One region of the Chamaesiphon sp. genome, then DNA from elsewhere that is predicted to be linked to it. Evidence: riboswitches for the same ligand, from Rfam matches in the RefSeq annotation. Region 1 holds a riboswitch; each other region holds the start of a gene.

Region 1 (6,378 bases):
GTTTGAGTTGGGCTTCAAATCCATAGCAAGCATCACTGCTTATTTGAGCTAACGAACTTTTAGCTTGACAGCGTTCGGAGAGGATTTGAGCGATGGTAGACAGCAATAATCCATTACGTTTTTGATAAGCAGATTCAAATAATTTAATCGACTCTCGCAGATCGTTATCATTACGCTGCTCTCGCCCGCGAATGCCCAGTAGTTGTGCTTTATAGTAAGTTAATTCAGGATTTTGAGGAGCGATTTTTCGGGCAGCATCAATGGCATTATTTGCTTTATCGTACTCTTTCAAGTCACGATGACCGATATACAGCCCTCGTAAAGCTAGATACCTAGGTTGGGCATTTTTTAATTGCTCGATCGCTTGATTGGTATCAGCAAATGGTACATTCACTGCTAGGAGCAGATCCATATAGCCCTTAATTAGATTTAATTCTGGATTATTAGGATCGAGCTTTTTGGCTTTATCCATGTATTCAAATACCATCTGAAGCTTACCCAAAGCACCCAGAGCACCGCCACTAGGCTTCTTCATTTCATAAGCACCCAGGATTGCCAAACCCACACCCTGATACAAATTTCCGCGCAACGGATTGATTTTCATCAATTGCTCGGCAGCTTTGGTAGTTTTATCCCCATACACCTTCACTTGCTCAAAATCCCCAGCACTAAAGGGATACAGGGTACTCATAGCATACGTGAGTGGCTCATTTGGATCGGTTTTGAGTGCTAAGTCCAGATACTGTTTAGCCTTTGCATAGTCACCATCCCGAAACATTGCTTCCTTTGCTCTCTCGACATTAGCACCCTGCTTTGTTCTACTCCCCGCTGCGGGCAATATCATATTGCTGTTCGGTTTTACTAGTTTGGGTGAGGTTTTTGGGCTAGCTACTACTGAGGTAATAGTTGGGTTAAACTGGCTCATCGGTGCAAGGATCGCTGATTGAGTTAGAGTAACACCAGTAGCTAGGGCGAGTAGACTACGAACGGAAAACTTAAATTTCATGAATTAGGATCTGGTAACGATGAGATATGTACGGGGGTTTTAAAAATGCTGAGGATAGTATTATAAGTTAATCGCTCGATAGAGCTTCTTCCAATGACAGATCGATCGCCGTATACTAGAGTGTCTGGACGTGAGCATCGATCGAATGTTCCGATTGGATCTTACCCGATCGTTAGTGTATCCAGCACGGGAATTTCTACCAATAATTTTTTCATCATCCCTACTCCGTGCCCTAGATCGATGCTCAAACTCAAACATCTTTCCTACCATCCACCAGCAAGCGATCGACCGATTCTCAAGGATCTTAACTTAGAATTACCGCCCCAGCAATTGGGATTGATTATCGGTGCGAGTGGTTCGGGTAAAAGTACCTTGCTCGAAATTTTAGCGGGATTGGCAAATTGTACCAGTGGGAGTGTCTGTTGGCGCGATCGCGTGTTAGACTCCGATCTGCGTCAGCAACTGGGTGGACTGGTATTTCAGTTTCCCGAACGGCATTTTTGCACCAATTCTATTCTAGAAGAATTGCGACTGGGACATCCCGAATTAGGCACCGAACGAGTCGAGCAAGCTCTTAAATCCGTAGGTTTAGCCCAACTATCTCTACAGGTATCCCCTCACGCCCTCAGCGGCGGACAGCAGCGACGATTAGCCCTCGCAGTGCAATTGATTAGACAACCGTCTTTACTGCTGTTAGATGAGCCGACAGCAGGCTTAGATTGGTCGATGCGACAACAGTTAGTCAATTTGCTTGCCCAACTGAAACAGGAATGGACGTTATTAGTTGTTACCCATGATGCTGGGGATTTACTAGCAATTGCCGATAAATGTTGGCAGATCGATCGAGGAGTATTAATTGAAGCTAAGATCGATCGTTGAGTAGGCTTTAAGTTAGCGTTGCCGAAATCTTTTTTTAATATAAATTACACAACCACATGGATTCATCATCAATCTCTAGCCCAAACTGTTTGCCAAATATGGATAAGATGTGGCAAGAAACAATTGATTGGTGTCCTACCGCACAACAGCAGTCGCAGTTACAATCTTTATACTCAGAAGTAGTTAGTGCTAACCAACAATTAAATCTCACCAGAATTATCGCACCTGAAGAATTTTGGGAAAAACATTTGTGGGATTCCCTCCGAGGTGTTGGTGACTTAATTAATCATCCGTTGGAGCTAAAGGTCATAGATCTTGGCACTGGCGCAGGTTTTCCTGGCTTACCGCTAGCGATCGCCAGAACTGATTGGCAAATGACTCTAGTTGATTCTACTGCCAAAAAGGTCGGGTTTATCGAATATATCGCTCCTGAGCTTGGCTTAACTAATACTCATCCTTTAGTCAGTCGGATCGAAGCTTTGGGACAAGAAAGACAGCACCGCCATCAATACGATCTCGCGCTAATTCGAGCGGTGTCATCGGCAAATGTTTGTGCTGAATATACCCTACCTTTAGTCAAAGTAGGCGGGACAGCAATTCTCTATCGTGGCAATTGGACAGATGAGGAAGCTACTAGTTTAGAACTTGCAGTAGCAAAACTAGGGGGTGAGATTAGTAAGATCGATCGATTTACAACTCCCATCAGTGATAGTATCCGCCACTGTATTTGGCTGCACAAAACTACCGATACACATCCCTACTATCCTCGCGCTGTCGGTATCCCCACTCTAAAACCACTCTAGCATTGCGCTAAATAAACTCCAATACTTGACGATTTGAAGTTTCTGATGATAAGATTGCATATCAAATTTAAGCCATTTGGCTTAGAAGCGATCTGCCGACTCCGAAGATGGCGAGCATTTCTCAATTTTTGAGTATATATAAATAAAAATTGAAACTCACTCGATCGTCGCACTTAGCTAAATTTTGCTAATTAGTGCCAGCTCGCTCTAGCACATTCTCGAACTGAGAGTTCGAGCGAAAATGCAAGTCTGTGACCTGCCAAGATAGTATCGAAAGCGATTAGCTCTGACTCACCCAACAAATTCATTAGGTAACTTGTAAGGACACAATCATGAACACAACACTCAAAACTGCCATTGGCGGATTGTCCGCCATCGGCCTCTGTACGATAAGCTTGTCCGCCCAAGCGGTAACTCTTGTTAACGGCAACTTTACACCTGGAACGGCAGGACAGACCAGCTCCTCATTTTTCAACGCAGCCAATACTGGCTGGAGTACTACCGATAACAGTAAATTGAATTTTGTAGTGCCGATCGGTCTAGAATACACAGACAATCTCAACGTAGCAGGCGGTCGTCCCGATCCGAACTTGCAACTGCGTGGTACTGCGCCCATTGCCAGTCCTGATGGTGTCGCAACTTGGTTTGTAGCGGCAGATGGCGATCCTGGTTTCGGTGCCCCGATCTATCAATCAGTGAGTGGTCTGACAGCAGGCAAACAATATGATGTGACGTTTTATCAGGCTGCCGGACAGCAAAGTGGATTTACTGGTCCGACAACCGAAAGATGGCGGGTCGGTTTTGATACGAGCATTCTGACTTACGCAACCACTGGCGCGCAACTCGCAAAGACTCAGCTATCAGCCATAAATATATTTCCAGATACAGCTACGCGGGTAACTGATTGGCAGAAACAGACATTAACATTCACAGCTAATACCACCAGTGATATCTTGACATTTTTGGCAGTTGGTACTCCCGATGGAAGACCACCCTTCTCGCTCTTGTCTGGTGTCTCGGTTTCGCCTACTGCCGTTCCCGAACCTTTTACGATTATCGGTACGATTGTCGGCGGTACAGCAGCTTTACGGTTGAGAAAGAAACTAACTAAATCTACCAAAAATGCCTAAATAAATCCTAAATTGTTAGAACTACTAGCTGTAATTTTCACCTGATAGTTCACTTGAGATCGCTCGTGACGATCGAAACACCATTTGCGATTGAGGTTGCGCCATCGTTAAGCACGACCTCAATTCGATCTGACCAGATTTTTTAACCCAAACTTGGAGACGCTTTGATAACGTGCAGCAGTATTTGTCATCATTAGCGTTAGATATATTTAGATTATGCGCTTGGTTAGTCATCCTCGCGATCGTCTTTATCCCGCTAGAACGGCTTTGCGCCCAGCAAAAACAGCCAGTCTTCCGCAAAGAATTTTTTATCGACTTGGGTTATTACTTCCTCAATAGTCTGCTACCCAAACTGCTGCTAATTCTGCCGATGTCGATCGTGGCTGCGGTAGTACATCAGCTCGAACCCAGTGGAATCTATACTTGGGTAGCAGCTCTACCCTTTCGAGTTCGGTTCGTCCTCGCAATAATCGTCGGCGAATTTGGTGCGTACTGGGGGCATCGCTGGTCGCATGAGATTCCCTGGATGTGGAGGTTTCATGCAGTCCACCATAGCTCGGAAGAGATGGACTGGTTGGTAAATACTCGCGCCCATCCGTTGGATATGTTTTTTGGACGGTTTACGGGCTTACTCCCGCTCTATCTCCTCGGTTTGGCACAACCCACCGCAGATGCAGACATCCTACCAGTGCTATATTCGTTGGTCGGCACCGTCTGGAGTTTCTGGGTTCATGCGAATATGAATTGGCGGTTTGGATTTGTCGAACGAGTGTTGGCTACGCCAGCTTTTCATCATTGGCATCACACGAATGATGGCGCGGAGTATATTAACAAAAACTATGCCGCGATTTTACCCATTATGGATATCCTCTTCGGTTCATTCTATCTCCCAAAACATCGCTGGCCGCAGAAATATGGGATCGAAATGTCGATCGAGCCAAGCTTTACCGGACAACTATTACAACCATTAAAACGGTAGTTATAGCAATCCTAGATGAGAAGCTTAACCCCTAGAAGGCGGACTTTGCATCATGAGCAGAGACTTCAGTCTCTATGCTAACCACAACCCCTTAGTTTAACTCTGCGTTTTCTTGATTATTGCCCCTTTTCCAGAACACAGGCATCCTCAACACCCATTTTTCCCTACATCCGCTGCCAAAATCTTAACCGCCCTGGCGACTATTATACTACATTATTGGGGGTCGATATTTCAGACCAAAGTCTGCGCCAACGATTTTTTGCAAGCGATCGCAGAACCTGTATAATGAAAATTCGATCTGGTTTGAGTAGGGAACAGCTACTCAAAGTAATGGGGAAAGCCTGGTGAAAATCCAGCACTGTCCCGCAACTGTAAATCGTCTGCATCAGCGTCGATTGAGTCAGAATGCCCGCCAGAAGCTACATATCGGTCAATTAACCTACGAGGTATTAGGTGAACCCAGAACATTGTTTATTTGTTTGTACCACTTGCGGTAGTAAGTGGCAAGATGGTCAGCGCGTTGGTACGAGCGAGGGCGAACGCCTACTACAGCAGCTCGAAGCTTTGCACCAAAAGTGGGAGTTAGCGACAGAGTTTCCGATCCAAGCTGTAGGTTGTATGAGTGCCTGTAGTAAGTCCTGTGTGATTTCCTTTGCGGCGGCGGGGAAGCATACATATCTGTTTGGTGATATTCCGACCAACGATCCGAATATCCCGTTGAGCAATATCCTCGACTGTGCTGAAAAATACTATCAGCATTCCACTGGAGTATTACCTTGGGGAGAACGTCCCGCACCGCTCAAACAAGGCATCCTCGCCAAAATTCCGCCCCTCACTACCCCCACTCGTACCCATGCGGCACTATAATCGCTCCCGCCGCGCCAATTTGTTTACCCAAAACTTGCTGTGGATTGGCTATCAGGCTTGGCAAGGTTATCTAAATCTCGATAGAGGGGCAGTAGTCATCAGTAGCGAAGTGGATCTCCTGGACGATTCTGACCGCCACTGGGGAGACAATCTCGAACCCAGTCTTAATTTTCGCTATATCCCTCAGGCGCAATTGTCTATCTACTTACAAGAGTGGCTGGTACAGACTCCAGCGATCGATCCCATTTTAGCTGCTGTCGCTAATTATCAGCCGCAGACTGAGCTAATTTTTGCGATCGAGTCTAGCTCTCTCGATCTCGGCTGGTGTCAACGCCTAAAAATTTCGCCTCCAGACTGTTATCAACAGATCTGTCGGCGATGGAGTGAGTTTGAATTAGGGGTTAGGGGTTAGGCTTTAGGCTTTAGGCTTTAGGCTTTAGGCTTTAGGTTTTAGGGACAAGGGGCTAGGAACTATAATTAGTTCTTAGTCCCTTCACTTTACTAGCTCTCAGTCTCCCAATCCCCCAATCCCCCAGTCTTACTCGGCTGTAGCTAGTTCGTTATTGTTGCGATTGCGTTTGCGAGTTAGAAGGTTGAATAATTGGATACCGATCGCTTTAATGAGATTACCTTCTAATTCAGTGAACATAATCATGTTCATCCCAAATGCTGCGTTAGCCTCTTCGACGACTTCATCGGCTTTAGCTTCGTCGA
Region 2 (6,378 bases), on a different contig from region 1:
TTATGAGAGAGTTTAAGCTCTAGCAACTAACTTATTTGGCTACCTTACCCGCCCTAACGATCGATAAGCTTTTATAATCTTGTCTATACTAATCTTCATCTATTCTTGTAGCTCCGATCGCTAAGAATCATTAAGCTGTAGTGTTGAGATTTATTGCGTGGAATCTGGGATAGTTGATAGTTGATATAGCAATCCTAAATAAAAAGTTAGGTTGACGTAGGGTGTGTTGGGCTGCTGCCGTAACGCACCAATATTTAGTACCAAGGATCTGATTTATGATTGCTATAGTACTCCGGTGCGTTACGCTTCGCTAACACACCCTACACTATTTACCTGTGACTTCGACTTTAAAAATAGTGCCAACGGGTTTGCCCGCGATCGTCATTTCCCAACCGATCGATCGCAAGAATTGTTCGCCTGACTTGGTTTCGACGATATCTACGCCCCATTGATTTGCTTGGAGTGCGTCTGGAGCATCACTAGTGGCGGGAGTAGTCTTGATGCCACCTAAAACCAGGATGTCAAAATCGATCTTCCCGATCGATTGCGTGCGGCTATTAACCAGCATCTGGGCACAAGTTTCGCCTACTTGTTGAGGTGTGAGTAAATCCGCCCGACAGACAATTTCGACGATCCAGTGGGGACTATCTACCTGACGACACTGGATTTCTGGGTGAGTACTGAAGCCTTCTGCAAATACCTGGGTGAAGGCTTCCCGACTCAGGGCGGGGACGCGATCTTCGGCAAGGTCAAAGTTGTGAGAAAATAACATTCGCAGGGCTGGGGACTCATTCATGGCTAGTTGTGAAAGATTTTAGCTGAGTAATCAAATGGTCGAAATAGGGGCTGACGATCGCGTGTTGACTTGGCTCGATCCGGCGCAAACTAGCTGTCTTGAGTCCTTCAAGTCCGACTGTCATGGCATCAATCGGCACTTGTAATTCCTGATAGAGGAGCCGCAAATTGTCCAACCCATCGGCACTAGTATATTGGGCATTGCTGCCCACGATCCCATAGGTAATAGTGCGAAGATAATGCCAAAAGTCCCGCCAGCAAGCCTCAGCGCGTTCGGGAGGATAGAGTCCGCCCCCTGGCTCGGTAATCTGGGGAAATTGAGTGTAGAGTTCGGTTCTAGCTTCGGCAATGATTTCGACGACTCGATCGCGTAATAACTGCCCGACTGGGATCAGCTGAGAAGTCGGGGGTGAAAGTACCGCAATTTTGGCGCAATCTTCATCTGTGAGATACACTCTGGCATCTTCAGCAGCTTGAAATATGGCAATACTTGCGGCTGGATGCTGCAACTCCCAACTAGCAAAGCTCACAATTCTGGCTCTAGCAATCAGTTCTTTAATTCGATCGGTCAGCATTGGAAATTTTTGAATAAAAGTTAGACTCTATCCAGAGATATAGCCATCCCAAATGAAAAGCTAGGTTAATGTAGGGTGTGTTGGGCTGCTGCCGTAACGCACCAGTATTCGATCCCTATCTGATTTAGGATCGCTATATATCCAAATTCATTATATCCGCATGGCTTGACGAAGCTGTCACCACATAACTCGATCGCCATAGTGGGGTTCCTGGAGGTTGTTTGCTGACATACGCCAACAGCTCTGTAACTTGTGCCATCTGCAATCTGAGCGGTCTTTTTTGGGCATCAGCCAACCATCTCAACTCTGGCAACTTCGCAAAAATACCTGCCCACAGATAGTTCGTACCGACAGTTATCGGTTGCAAGAACTCAAACGGCGACGGTGGATATTGGGGTAAGCGTTGAATTGAGCCAGTTAGCACGGGATTTGACATCAGCGGGGATGGAGACAGCAGCACGATATTGCCTAGTGCATCTTGCTCTACTAAAATCAGATAGCCCAAGAATCCCCCAGGTATCTCTAATAATACTGATGTCCGACTGGCGATCGTCTGTTGAAACTTTTCCGAGCCAACTCCATCCCACAGACTAGAATCTGGCACATGCTCCGGTAATACTAGCCCAAATCGATCGGACGCATCCGCCGCCAAATTCCACAATATTTCCCACTGAGTTGTCAGATTGCGATCGAACCATTCCACATCACTAAAAAAATCAACTCGATTCAACTTCAAGCCAGTGAAAATCGCTTCCCAAGTCTGGCGATCCAATCTTTGCCCATTGAGAGCTTTTCGCGCCGCCTGTTCGCCGATAAGTTCGGGGACTCTCGATAATAATTTCTTGGTAGTACCAATTTTTCGCGCGGTTAGCATCGTTTTCCACTTAGCCAATCTCGCGCCGGAGATCTCGATCGCTTGAGCAGATCGATCGGAACTATTAGTTTGCATATAATTTTGATTTTAGCAGGAAGGAGGGAAACAAATCCCAAGAATGCCAACGATTGTGTCTTGAAAAGGTACTTTACCTGGGGAAACCCCAAGACCGCACTTTTCGCAAATCGTGGCTAGTGATGCAAAATCCGGATGGTGCGCGGACTAATCTAATATGTCCCTAAAGCCTAAAGCCTAAAGCCTAAAGCCTAAAGCCTAAAGTGGCTAGAGTTGGGTTTTGCTAGGAACTATAATCATTGAAAAATAGGGAACATCGCGCGGCTCGACATCTTCTATCGAGATAATCTTTTGATCCGTTGCTGTTGCCCGTTCGATATATTTTGCCCGATCTAACAAATCTAGATCGCTTAAAATCTGCCGAACTTTATCAAAATGGCGACGGAGTTTGATAATTGCCACAGCATCGGCATTGACTAATTGGGTAGTTAATACTTCAACTGATAAAGTCGCCGAAAGAACACTAAAAATATCATTACGGTAACATAATGGCATCCCGATCGCAGCGGCTGCACCCATCGGTGAAGATACCCCAGGTACGATTTCGGTAATGAATCGATCGGCTAATCGCGTAAATAAATACATGAACGAACCGTAAAATAATGGATCGCCCGCACATAATACTACGACATCTCGCCCCGCTGATAAATGAGCCGCGATCGGTTTAATCGCCTCAGCATATAATTCTTGGGCGGCTTCAGGATCGAGCGCACGGGGAAAATGAAAACAGACTTCGATTTGCTTACCAGTTAGATAGGGTGCGACAATCGATCGGGCGATGCTTTCATGGTCGTTTGCTGACTGATAGGCGACGACAGGAGCCGCTTGCAGGAGCCGAAACGCCTTGAGTGTCAATAACTCTGGATCGCCAGGGCCAACCCCGATCCCGTATAATCTCCCTGTCTGGATGGCAACCATTATTCCTGCTCCGTGGCTAGTGCATTGACAGCCGCAGCAGCCATCGCACTACCACCGCGTCGTCCGTGAATTGTGATAAAAGGTACGCCTCGACTATCTGCTGCTAGAGCAGCTTTTGATTCCATTGCACCCACAAAACCGACAGGGAAACCGAGAATCAGTGCGGGTTTTGGTGCGCCCTCGTCGAGCATTTCAAGCAATCGAAATAGAGCCGTTGGGGCATTACCGATCGCGATGACAGCTCCAGCTAAATAAGGTCGCCATAGTTCTAGAGCAGCAGCCGATCGAGTATTCTCTAACTTGGCGGCTAGATCTACCACCTGGGGATCTGGGAGCGTACAAATAACTTGGTTTTCCACAGGTAAACGTTTGCGCGTCACTCCATCTGCTACCATCCGCGCATCGCACAAAATCGGTGCCCCATTTGCTAGTGCTTTTCGTCCGACTCGAACTGCATCGATCGAATAATCCAGATCGCTGACAATATCAATCATCCCACAAGCATGGATTAGTCGCACTGCTACGGCATTGAAATCAGTAGGTAAGTTGTCTAATTGTGCCTCCGATCGAATCGTCGCAAAAGATTGACGATAAATTTCCGCACCATCGCGGATATAGTCTAGGGGTGCTGGAATCGTAATTTTAGACGGCATGAAGTATTTGGTGCAGTTGAACTGGAGATTGACGAGTCGTAAATGACTCAAAAGATTCTTGGGGATTAAGCCGCTGATGATGATAAGCCGCGATGAGATTGCCGATAGCGATTGGGACTGATAGCGGTGCTAAAAGATCGCTCTGCTCTGGCTCAGATCGGTCTGTAAAGCCCCCGATCGCCAGTCGATAGCTCCTGGTTCGTTCGTCTCCCCAGAGGGTGATATCTGCTCGATCGTGTTGGGCGCAGGATTTATCGCAACCGCTGAAATGGATATTCAATGGTCGATCGAGTGTAAAGTTAGCGGCTAAATACTCCGACAGGGCGATCGCATCCCGTTGAGTATCTGTCGCGCTAAACTGACAACCAGTTGCACCCGCACAGGCTCTTAATAAACTACTGGGATGATTGGCTGTTGTCACCAAGCTTAAATCGTTAATTAATCCCTGCACCCTCGCCAGATCGATCGCCTGGACATCGGGGATAATCAGATTTTGCCAGGGAGTTAAGCGGATCTGCCCACTCCCATACCGAGCGGCGATGCTCCCAACACCCCGCACTTGCGATCCACTCCATCGTCCCAACGGCAACACCACTCCCAAATAGTAGCAATCCGATTGGCATTGCTGATGTACGCCTAAATGACGATCGCTCAATCTAGATTGTGTCTGTGCAACATCGCCATTTTCCGTAGAGAACCGCTTTAGATCGAGGTTTTTAAAAACAAAACGCCTGGAAGTACCGAATTCTCGTTGGACTACTTCCCCAAAACCTGTCAATCCGTAGTGCCCGATCGCATCCCGCAGCCGTGGTTTTCGACGTGCATCCCCACCTAATACTTCGCTCCCGCGTCGATAACTTTGAGCAATCGCCGCCAACATCGGCACACATTCATCCGAGTCTAATCTGACATCTACAGGTAGCGGTGGATCGCCTCTTTCTCTCATCCCTAAATAGAGACTAAACTCGCGACTTCCAACAGCTAACAGCGTAATATCATTAGGTCGATCGACAATCCCCACACTTCCACCACCATCGAAACCCACACTAAATTTACTCGACAACACTCCCAATTCGGGATGCTCGGTGAGATATTCATGCCAAGCATCAGCCAATGGACGCACATCGATCGACTCCTGCGAGTCAATTCCCGCAGTCGGGCTAATCATAATATTGCGGATGCCATCGACAGCACTATTACCCGCCGCCAAACCACAGTCTGCTAATTTACTTAGTAACTCTCGATCGAGATCTTTGGCTAGCGATCGCAGTTGCAAATTCGCGCGATTGGTAACTTGAATATACTCTAAGCTGAGTGACTCTAGTAGACTCGCGATCGTCAGACACTGAGACTCATTTAACACTCCACCTGGAATTCGTAACCGCGTCAACAAACCATCACGAGCGATCGCAGGATGGTAAATATCTGGACAGATCGACCTTTCAACGGACACTGAATGTAACTCCTTCCCGATGCGACGCAGGGAATAGTAGATTAGAGTACCGCCTGCGGTACACTCAGGCACGGTATTCTGACTCGAAGCGTTCGCTCCATCACAGTTGCGGCACAGCCCTGGATTTTCACCAGACTTCCCCGATCCTCAGCTAGACCAATCTAACATGAGATGGTGACTCGTTGCCCTGACCAGATCGGAACAATCCCACTATCGCCCCGTCACAAACATTAAATTCACATTTTCCGGTAGGCAGTTTGGACTCTACATCCGATTCCAGAACAGTCGAATTCAGGCTACAATTGCCTTGTGTGTGAGTCAGTATAAATAACCATCCAAAGCTATGTCCCCCAGCCCACTAACCATAGTTGCTCAAACCGCCATTGGCGTGTCGGTTAGATCTGCTACCTCAGAGCACGAACAGCAAGTTACTAAATTGACTAAAGTATATCCAGTCGATCGACAAGAAAAATTCCTCGAACTTCAAGCCGAGGTTGAAACGCTCCTCTGCCACTTACAAGCTCTTCAACAAGTACGTCGATAATTTGTCAAGCAAAACTTTCTAACTACTCCCTTCCTAGTGTCAAATTAGACATCTGGTGTAGGGGGTGAATGGTGAATGGTGATGTCTCTCGATTGAGTGGGAAGGGAGTATCTAAAATAGCAGCATTTTAAATCAGTACACGGATCTGTAGGTTGGGTAGAGCAAGGCGAAACCCAACACACCCAACCAAAGTTTCTTTCATTCATTAGACGACATTTATGTCGGCTCAGTTGCTCGGAACGAGACACTCAGGTTAAATATTGGTGCGTTACGGCTTGCGCCTAACACACCCTACATCAACCTAGCTTTTCATTTAAGATTGCTACATGCGCTAGTTTTTGATACGGAGTTTGAGTCCCTGGATCGACAACGAAATCATTACTTATTACTTATTACTCAATCACCTAAATTAATTCATACAAAGTACTGCGTTGCCGATCCTGTCGATCGATCGCCCGAATCGCACCTTGCAAATCCTCCACCGACAAACA
Region 3 (6,378 bases), on a different contig from region 1:
GACTGGCAATTTTCGCGATCGAGTTATATCTACTTTCCATCTGACTAAATACTCGCTCTGCTTCAGTCTCCCGATTGAAAAATAATGCCATAAATTTCAACCACTCCGCCCTACCTAATGGGGAAGACTCCATATATTCAGCAATAATCGCGACGGGTAAACCTGCTTCTATTAATTTGGGATGACTATCTGATTTAGGATTGCCCACCCCATAAGTAGTAACTAGCTCAGGTTTAATTTCTAGGACTTTTTCGACATTGGTATTATTGCTTCTCCCTACTTCCTGCAATTTTCCGGCTTTGATTTTTGCTACTACACTGGGTGTATTAACTTGATTGAAGTCGCTGACACCAATTAATCGATCGACTAAACCCACTTTATCTAATAATGGTAAATGAGTTGTAGACATGACTACTACTGAATTAACTGGTACTTGGACGATTTGGGATTTATCGAATCCTGGCGGAATCGGTGTATTGCATTGCACTAATACATATTGAAAAGTAGTATCGGCATTGCGCCACGGATTTTTAACCGATACAACTTTATAGTTACGATGATATTCAACCGTAAATCCTTTGGATTGAGTTACTTTAACTTTATCAGGGAAGTAATCAACTTGAGGGTTATAAACAGTCGAGCATTTAGAATTCGAGGTTATAGGATTTGGTTGTTTTTGCTGTCGTTGGCGTAGTCTCTCAGAATGAGAATCGCAAGCTGATAATAATACCCATCCGCTCCAACTTATGAGTAATATAGATCGCCAGAATTTAATTTTACTAGAGCGGCAACGCTTCATTTTTTTCCTCATCTTCATACTCCTATCTTCATGATGCGAGGATCTCAGTTACCATTTACGAGGTAGGGGCAATTCATGAATTGCCCCTACCTTGTCGATTATGACTGCGGATATAAATGTTTAGTTACCTTCTGATTTTCAACTAGATGTTGAGTAACAATTTCCTTCGCCACATCTGGAGTTACCCGTGCATACCAAGTATGTTCGGGAGCGCGATCGTCACCCGAATAAAAGACAATTGGCCCCATCTTACAGACCTCCAGACAGCCAGAAGCAATCAATTCAATGTTTTCTAATCCCGACACTGCTAACTGATGTTCTAGAGCCTCATACACCGATTTCCAGTCACGTCCGGCATTGCAACGAGTCGATCGACAGACGGATATATACGGACGATTCAAAGGATTAGATTCATAAGGAATATCCATCGTTCCCAATACATAAATCTGGCGCAACTTGTCGTACAGTCCTAACTTAGCTAAATTGGGTTTATGCTCTGGTAATAAATCCTCATTTTCCCCAAGAAAAGCATTGGGTAAAAATATTGTCATCATTTTTTCACCCCCACCATTCCAAAACTGAATTCCCCAACTCCGTGCCTCACCGTCAGCATTCAATCGTCGAGACAAAGCTGCTCGACTTACCCGCCGCACTTGGCGTAAAGATTCGGGAGTACGCCCAGTTGCGCCGCCCTGATTTTCCGCAACACACAAGTGCATATGCCATCCTTCAGTAACCACTGTCAGATAGCCATCATAAATCCGACAAATTTTCGGTGGAGCGGTAAATTCTAACTCCAATACACTCCCATCTACCATGTGCCCCAAACCCACTTCTTGCCAATGTTCTTGAAATAATGAATGCAAAAGTGGGCCGAGAACATCTAGATCTGTGGGAAAATCTTCATACTCGATCGAATTACCATTATAGGTATCCTCCCGCTCGACTTTCTGTAATGGTGTAACTCGACGTTCAAAAGTTGCAACTGTCATTAAATTATCCTCCTAAAATTTCCAATCGATCCCAGTCCGAAATGTCCTTCCGGCATCGGGGAAGCCAGCAAACAGTTCGTACCTCTGGTCAAAAATATTCTGGACGCTAGCATTGAGAGTTACACTGCGATCGGGATTGAGTGGCGCGACAAAGTTAAAATCAAAACTCGTAAATCCAGGTAAAAACTCCGTGTTTGTATTATTGGTTGGATAACCGCTGAGGGAATTTAAAGCTAGCGAACTATACCAACCAAAAGGATTTTCATAAGATATCCCCATACTCAATTTATCTGCACCTACAAAGCGTAGTTCTTTATCTACTACCGCTGGATTTGCATCTTGTTTAATCTGCGGACTATTAATAGTATAATTCACAAATCCATAGACATTTGGAGCAATTTTGGCATTTAAAGAAGCTTCGATCCCTTGCGTCTGTACTTCGCCGATATTAGTAAAAGTTCCTGACACGCCATTAACAGGAGGACTGATGTTTTGGAAGGCAATAACATTACTAATATTATTCTGGAAAGCAGTCAATCGCAATAGTCCAAAATTACCCAATTTTTGATCTACGCCAACATCAAAACTATTACCAGTTTCCGGTAACAAATTAGGGTTGCCAATAAAGGTAGGGTTTGCTGAAAAGAGATTTGATAGCGTCGGAGTCCGAAAGTTCCTAACATAGTTAGCCCGCAGAGTTGTCGCCGAATTGACATCCCATTTAACGCCCAGTGTCGGAGAAGTCACACTACCATTTGTCAAGCTACTAAAATCTTGTCTGAGTCCTGCTGTTGCGCGTATTTGAGGATTGAGATCGACATTATACTGAGCGAATAATGCCCCCTGTGAAATAGTTCCATCATAGCCGAGTATCTGAGTGCCGCTAGCAATATTATTAGTGGTATTACGATTATTAGTATTGCGATAATCGAAGCCATAAGTAATGTTTTGAGTGGGTGTAATCTGCCAATTATGCTGAGTTTGGACACCTAATGATTTTTGTTTATTATCAAATTGGCGCAGGGTTTGAGGCGTTCTAGATTTTACCACTTGTCCACCGACAACGGAAAGGGTATCAGCGAAAGCAGTCCGATTATCAAAGCGCGTACTCAAACTATCATAATAAACTCGTCCCGTTAAGGTAGAATCGTTACCATTACCAAGTTTTTGGTCTATCCCTACATCAAATAAAAATTGGTCGTTATATTTTCGATTAGAATCTGTCAGCCCATTAAAAAATCCTTGCCCGTTTTGAGGATTAGGTGTCGGTACGCCCCCAGGTACGCCTTGATTTTTGGATAATAATATCCCCGTAAAATTTACTTTCGTGCGATCGCTAAGATCGACATCCGCCCGTACTCTCAGGTTATTATAGATAGCATCGCTATTCGTGCGCGTCCCTGAAAAGTTGGCAGATGGAATTGAATAGGCGTAATTATTATTCGCTTGAATGAGATCGTAACCAATCAGCCAGCCGATATTTCCATCTTTTTTACTAACATTAAAGCCAAATTTGGTGTAACCGAGATTGCCTACTTCAGTTTGGGCACCAAAGGAAAGTTTATCGCTCGTCGGACGACTGGTAACGATATTAATAATACCGCCGATCGCATCCGAACCATAGAGGGTAGAACCACCGCCAGGTAGAACTTCAATGCGCTCGACTATACTCGTCGAAAATTCACTGATATCGAAAGCTCCAGATCCCAAGTTATTAATCGGGCGACCATCTAATAAGATTAACACCTGTTCCCTATTGCTGCCCCGAATAAATTGACCGCTGAGGGCATTTACTTCGGTTCCGACTGTGCCACCCCCCAAAATACCTGGTAATGATTGAAGTGCTTCTTTAACTGTTCTGGCTCCTTGCGCTTTAATTTCGTCCTTATTAATGACGTAAGCTGGGCGGGTAGAGTCTTTGAGCGTCCCTTCTTTGCGGAATGGGGAATAGATGGGTTTACTCAATAACCTATCGCCGTAGACGTTGATTTCTAACTCTTCAGCTTTGGCTGGGGCTGTTTCTGGTTGTGGCGTGGGGGCTTGTTGAGCTAGGCTAGATTGCTTGGCATCCAAACCCAATCCTAGTGCTACAGCAATGATGAGGATTTTGATCGATCTGAGATACTTGATATTTTTAACGGACATGGATCTGTTTATCTGAGAGGATTACTGCTAATTTTGCGAGTTTTGCGAGTCGATCTCGATCGAATGGATTTAAGAGAATGATAATCATTCCCATAATATATCATCAAAGCCACAAATCGCTCGCTCTAAAAATAGTTGCTAAAAATTTTTACTAAAAGTCCCACTAAACCTCTAGTAACTAACTTGGGGTGACTGCCAGTGACAAGCATTATCTATACCTAGACAGCACCACGACGATCGATTTTGATTAAATACTCACTGGGAGTTCGATACTAGGAACGATCCCAATTACGCCTTTTCTGAGTCGTTCGGGACGTTCCGACCACTTCATTGCGCCGTCTGGTTGGCGACGATAGAGACTAGCACACTCCAAAATTGACTGAGATACCTCAGCTAAAGAAGTACCATCTAGATCTCCAAATAGATAAGTAGATTTACCAGCCGCCGCAAAAGCAACGACACAGGGACGACTGCACGCGCCCATACATTTAACTGCTTTGACCTCAAAGTCTTCCGTCAACGGGCTTGTAGCTAATCGAGCCGTCAACTCTTGATGGAGTAAATAACCGCCGCTGTTGCCTACTTCTCTGCCGTTTTGCCAATTGCCAGCGCAAGATTGACACACGAAAATTGTGTGTTTGTCATCCATAATATTTTCCCCTCTGTGCCTCGCAGAATATAAGTCGGGACATATCGATATCGGCGGGTGTTCTGACTAATCGACTACCCCAGGTAATCGAAACACAGTTGCGGGACAGCGTTGGGTTTGCACCAAACTTTCCCCTTTACTTTCGATCGATAATCTCGATCGAAACCGAATCTACTCTCAACACAGTACCATAGGTTATCAAATCTGTTGCGAGTTAATGATAATTATTTGCAAACTGAATTAATTTAGCAAGAATGATTATCATTCTTGCTATTTGTGATATGCTATACATGTTTCCATTCATCTTCGCAGTTCATGGATCGGCATCCCATCTACCTAGTGACAGGGCCATGCGGTTCTGGCAAAACTACCTGGATTCACCAACAACTGACTACCAGCACCGAACCTAGTGCTTATATCTGTCTGGGTGCAGATGCTACCCCGATCGATCTGACCTATATTACAGCGACATGTCCCCACGTCAAACCGATCTCGGCTGGGGCATCCTGGACACAGTTAGCCGAGATCCAACCGCTATATGTTGAGATTGCGCCGCAACTCGATCTAGCCTCACTGCAATTACCTGTAGATATCGAATCTTGTCAACGAATTGCGATCGTTCCAAAGGGTTTAATTGAGAGTGAATATCACGATTGGGCGACTCAAACTCTTATCAGTGAAGTCACCGAAAAGAATGTCGCGCTAACTGCCTCTCCGCGCTGGGGATTGACGGGAGAAGTACTAGATCCAGCTAGTTTAAATATATTATGGGATGAATTAATTCAGGGAGCTTATGGTGAAGTTGCCAGGGCTAAAGGTATTTTCGAGATCGTTGATGGTCGATCGTTTTATTTTAGCTTTGGCGTCGGTTTTCCCGATTGTACTTATTTTGAACTGCCGTTACCGCCAGTCTTGGCAGGCAGACCGACCCGATTTAGTGGATTGGAAGTTGTGGGAAATAATTTGCAACCTCAGCTAATTATGGAAACACTAGAAGACTGCGGTTTAGATGATAACGCCCTGGCTTATTATCAAGCACAAATTAAATCCCAATTAGAAGTCGAATCACCGGAAGAAGTAGCAGTATGAAAATAGCAGTAATGTCTTGCATTCATGGTAACTATGAAGCTTTGAATGCGGTATTGTCAGACATCGATAAACAACGGGCAGATAAAATCTTTTGTCTGGGCGATTTAGTCGGTTATGGCCCTCATCCGAATGCTGTAGTAGAGATGATTCGCTCTCTAGATATCCCCACCGTTCAAGGTTGTTGGGATGAAGATATCGTCGAAGGTTTGAATGCTTGCGAATGCAGTTATCCATCGATTTTGGCAGAGAAACGGGGCAAGAAAGCACATGAATGGACGAATGACCAAATTCATCCCGAAGTGCGCGAATATCTGGCGCAACTGCCTTTAAGCTTACGCGAGGAGAATCTTTGCTTCGTACATGGTAGTCCTCACAATCAACATGAGTATTTGATGCCGGAAGTCAATGCTTTTACTGCATTAGAACGGGTGATGGCGACTGGTGCAGATGTCCTGTTTTGCGGGCATACTCATGTTCCCTATGTGCGGACGCTGGATGCTGGACAATTGGCTGTAAAAGTTCAACAGCCAGAAGGAAGTTCGACTAAGCAATTTACCGCAACACTCAAGCAGATTATCAATGCGGGTTCTGTCGGCGAACCACGTCACGGTCGTCCGAATGCAACTTATGTAATTTATGACACGGACGATAAATTAACCACGCTGCGAGAGGTGGAATATGATTACCAGCTTACTTGTCAGGCG

Evidence for each region. Region 1 has a riboswitch for cobalamin ahead of ACEW9J_RS07325 (DUF1636 domain-containing protein). Riboswitches for the same ligand answer to the same signal wherever they lie in the genome.
Region 2: linked by a shared signal. The riboswitch ahead of cobG (precorrin-3B synthase) and the one ahead of ACEW9J_RS07325 (DUF1636 domain-containing protein) in region 1 are both predicted to bind cobalamin.
Region 3: linked by a shared signal. The riboswitch ahead of ACEW9J_RS14835 (DUF1636 family protein) and the one ahead of ACEW9J_RS07325 (DUF1636 domain-containing protein) in region 1 are both predicted to bind cobalamin.

Annotation. Positions count from the first base shown of each region.
Region 1 covers NZ_JBGSQZ010000103.1:719-7,096, reverse strand. Annotated here, with positions in the region: gene ACEW9J_RS07350 (Sll0314/Alr1548 family TPR repeat-containing protein) at 1-1,006, opposite strand, end outside; gene ACEW9J_RS07345 (ABC transporter ATP-binding protein) at 1,247-1,885, shown strand; gene rsmG (16S rRNA (guanine(527)-N(7))-methyltransferase RsmG) at 1,942-2,688, shown strand; gene ACEW9J_RS07335 (PEP-CTERM sorting domain-containing protein) at 3,021-3,818, shown strand; gene ACEW9J_RS07330 (sterol desaturase family protein) at 4,003-4,797, shown strand; cobalamin riboswitch at 5,080-5,229, shown strand; gene ACEW9J_RS07325 (DUF1636 domain-containing protein) at 5,251-5,664, shown strand; gene ACEW9J_RS07320 (hypothetical protein) at 5,651-6,076, shown strand; gene ACEW9J_RS07315 (heme oxygenase (biliverdin-producing)) at 6,203-6,378, opposite strand, start outside.
Region 2 covers NZ_JBGSQZ010000008.1:18,628-25,005, reverse strand. Annotated here, with positions in the region: gene ACEW9J_RS00515 (DUF2656 domain-containing protein) at 326-796, opposite strand; gene ACEW9J_RS00510 (phycobilisome protein) at 789-1,370, opposite strand; gene ACEW9J_RS00505 (hypothetical protein) at 1,504-2,319, opposite strand; gene cobI (precorrin-2 C(20)-methyltransferase) at 2,527-3,237, opposite strand; gene ACEW9J_RS00495 (precorrin-8X methylmutase) at 3,237-3,890, opposite strand; gene cobG (precorrin-3B synthase) at 3,880-5,415, opposite strand; cobalamin riboswitch at 5,394-5,527, opposite strand; gene ACEW9J_RS00485 (hypothetical protein) at 5,687-5,887, shown strand; gene cofH (7,8-didemethyl-8-hydroxy-5-deazariboflavin synthase subunit CofH) at 6,292-6,378, opposite strand, start outside.
Region 3 covers NZ_JBGSQZ010000197.1:6,159-12,536, forward strand. Annotated here, with positions in the region: gene ACEW9J_RS14820 (ABC transporter substrate-binding protein) at 1-799, opposite strand, end outside; gene ACEW9J_RS14825 (ferredoxin) at 898-1,791, opposite strand; gene ACEW9J_RS14830 (TonB-dependent receptor) at 1,804-3,936, opposite strand; gene ACEW9J_RS14835 (DUF1636 family protein) at 4,184-4,585, opposite strand; cobalamin riboswitch at 4,620-4,770, opposite strand; gene ACEW9J_RS14840 (GTP-binding protein) at 4,901-5,674, shown strand; gene ACEW9J_RS14845 (metallophosphoesterase) at 5,671-6,378, shown strand, end outside.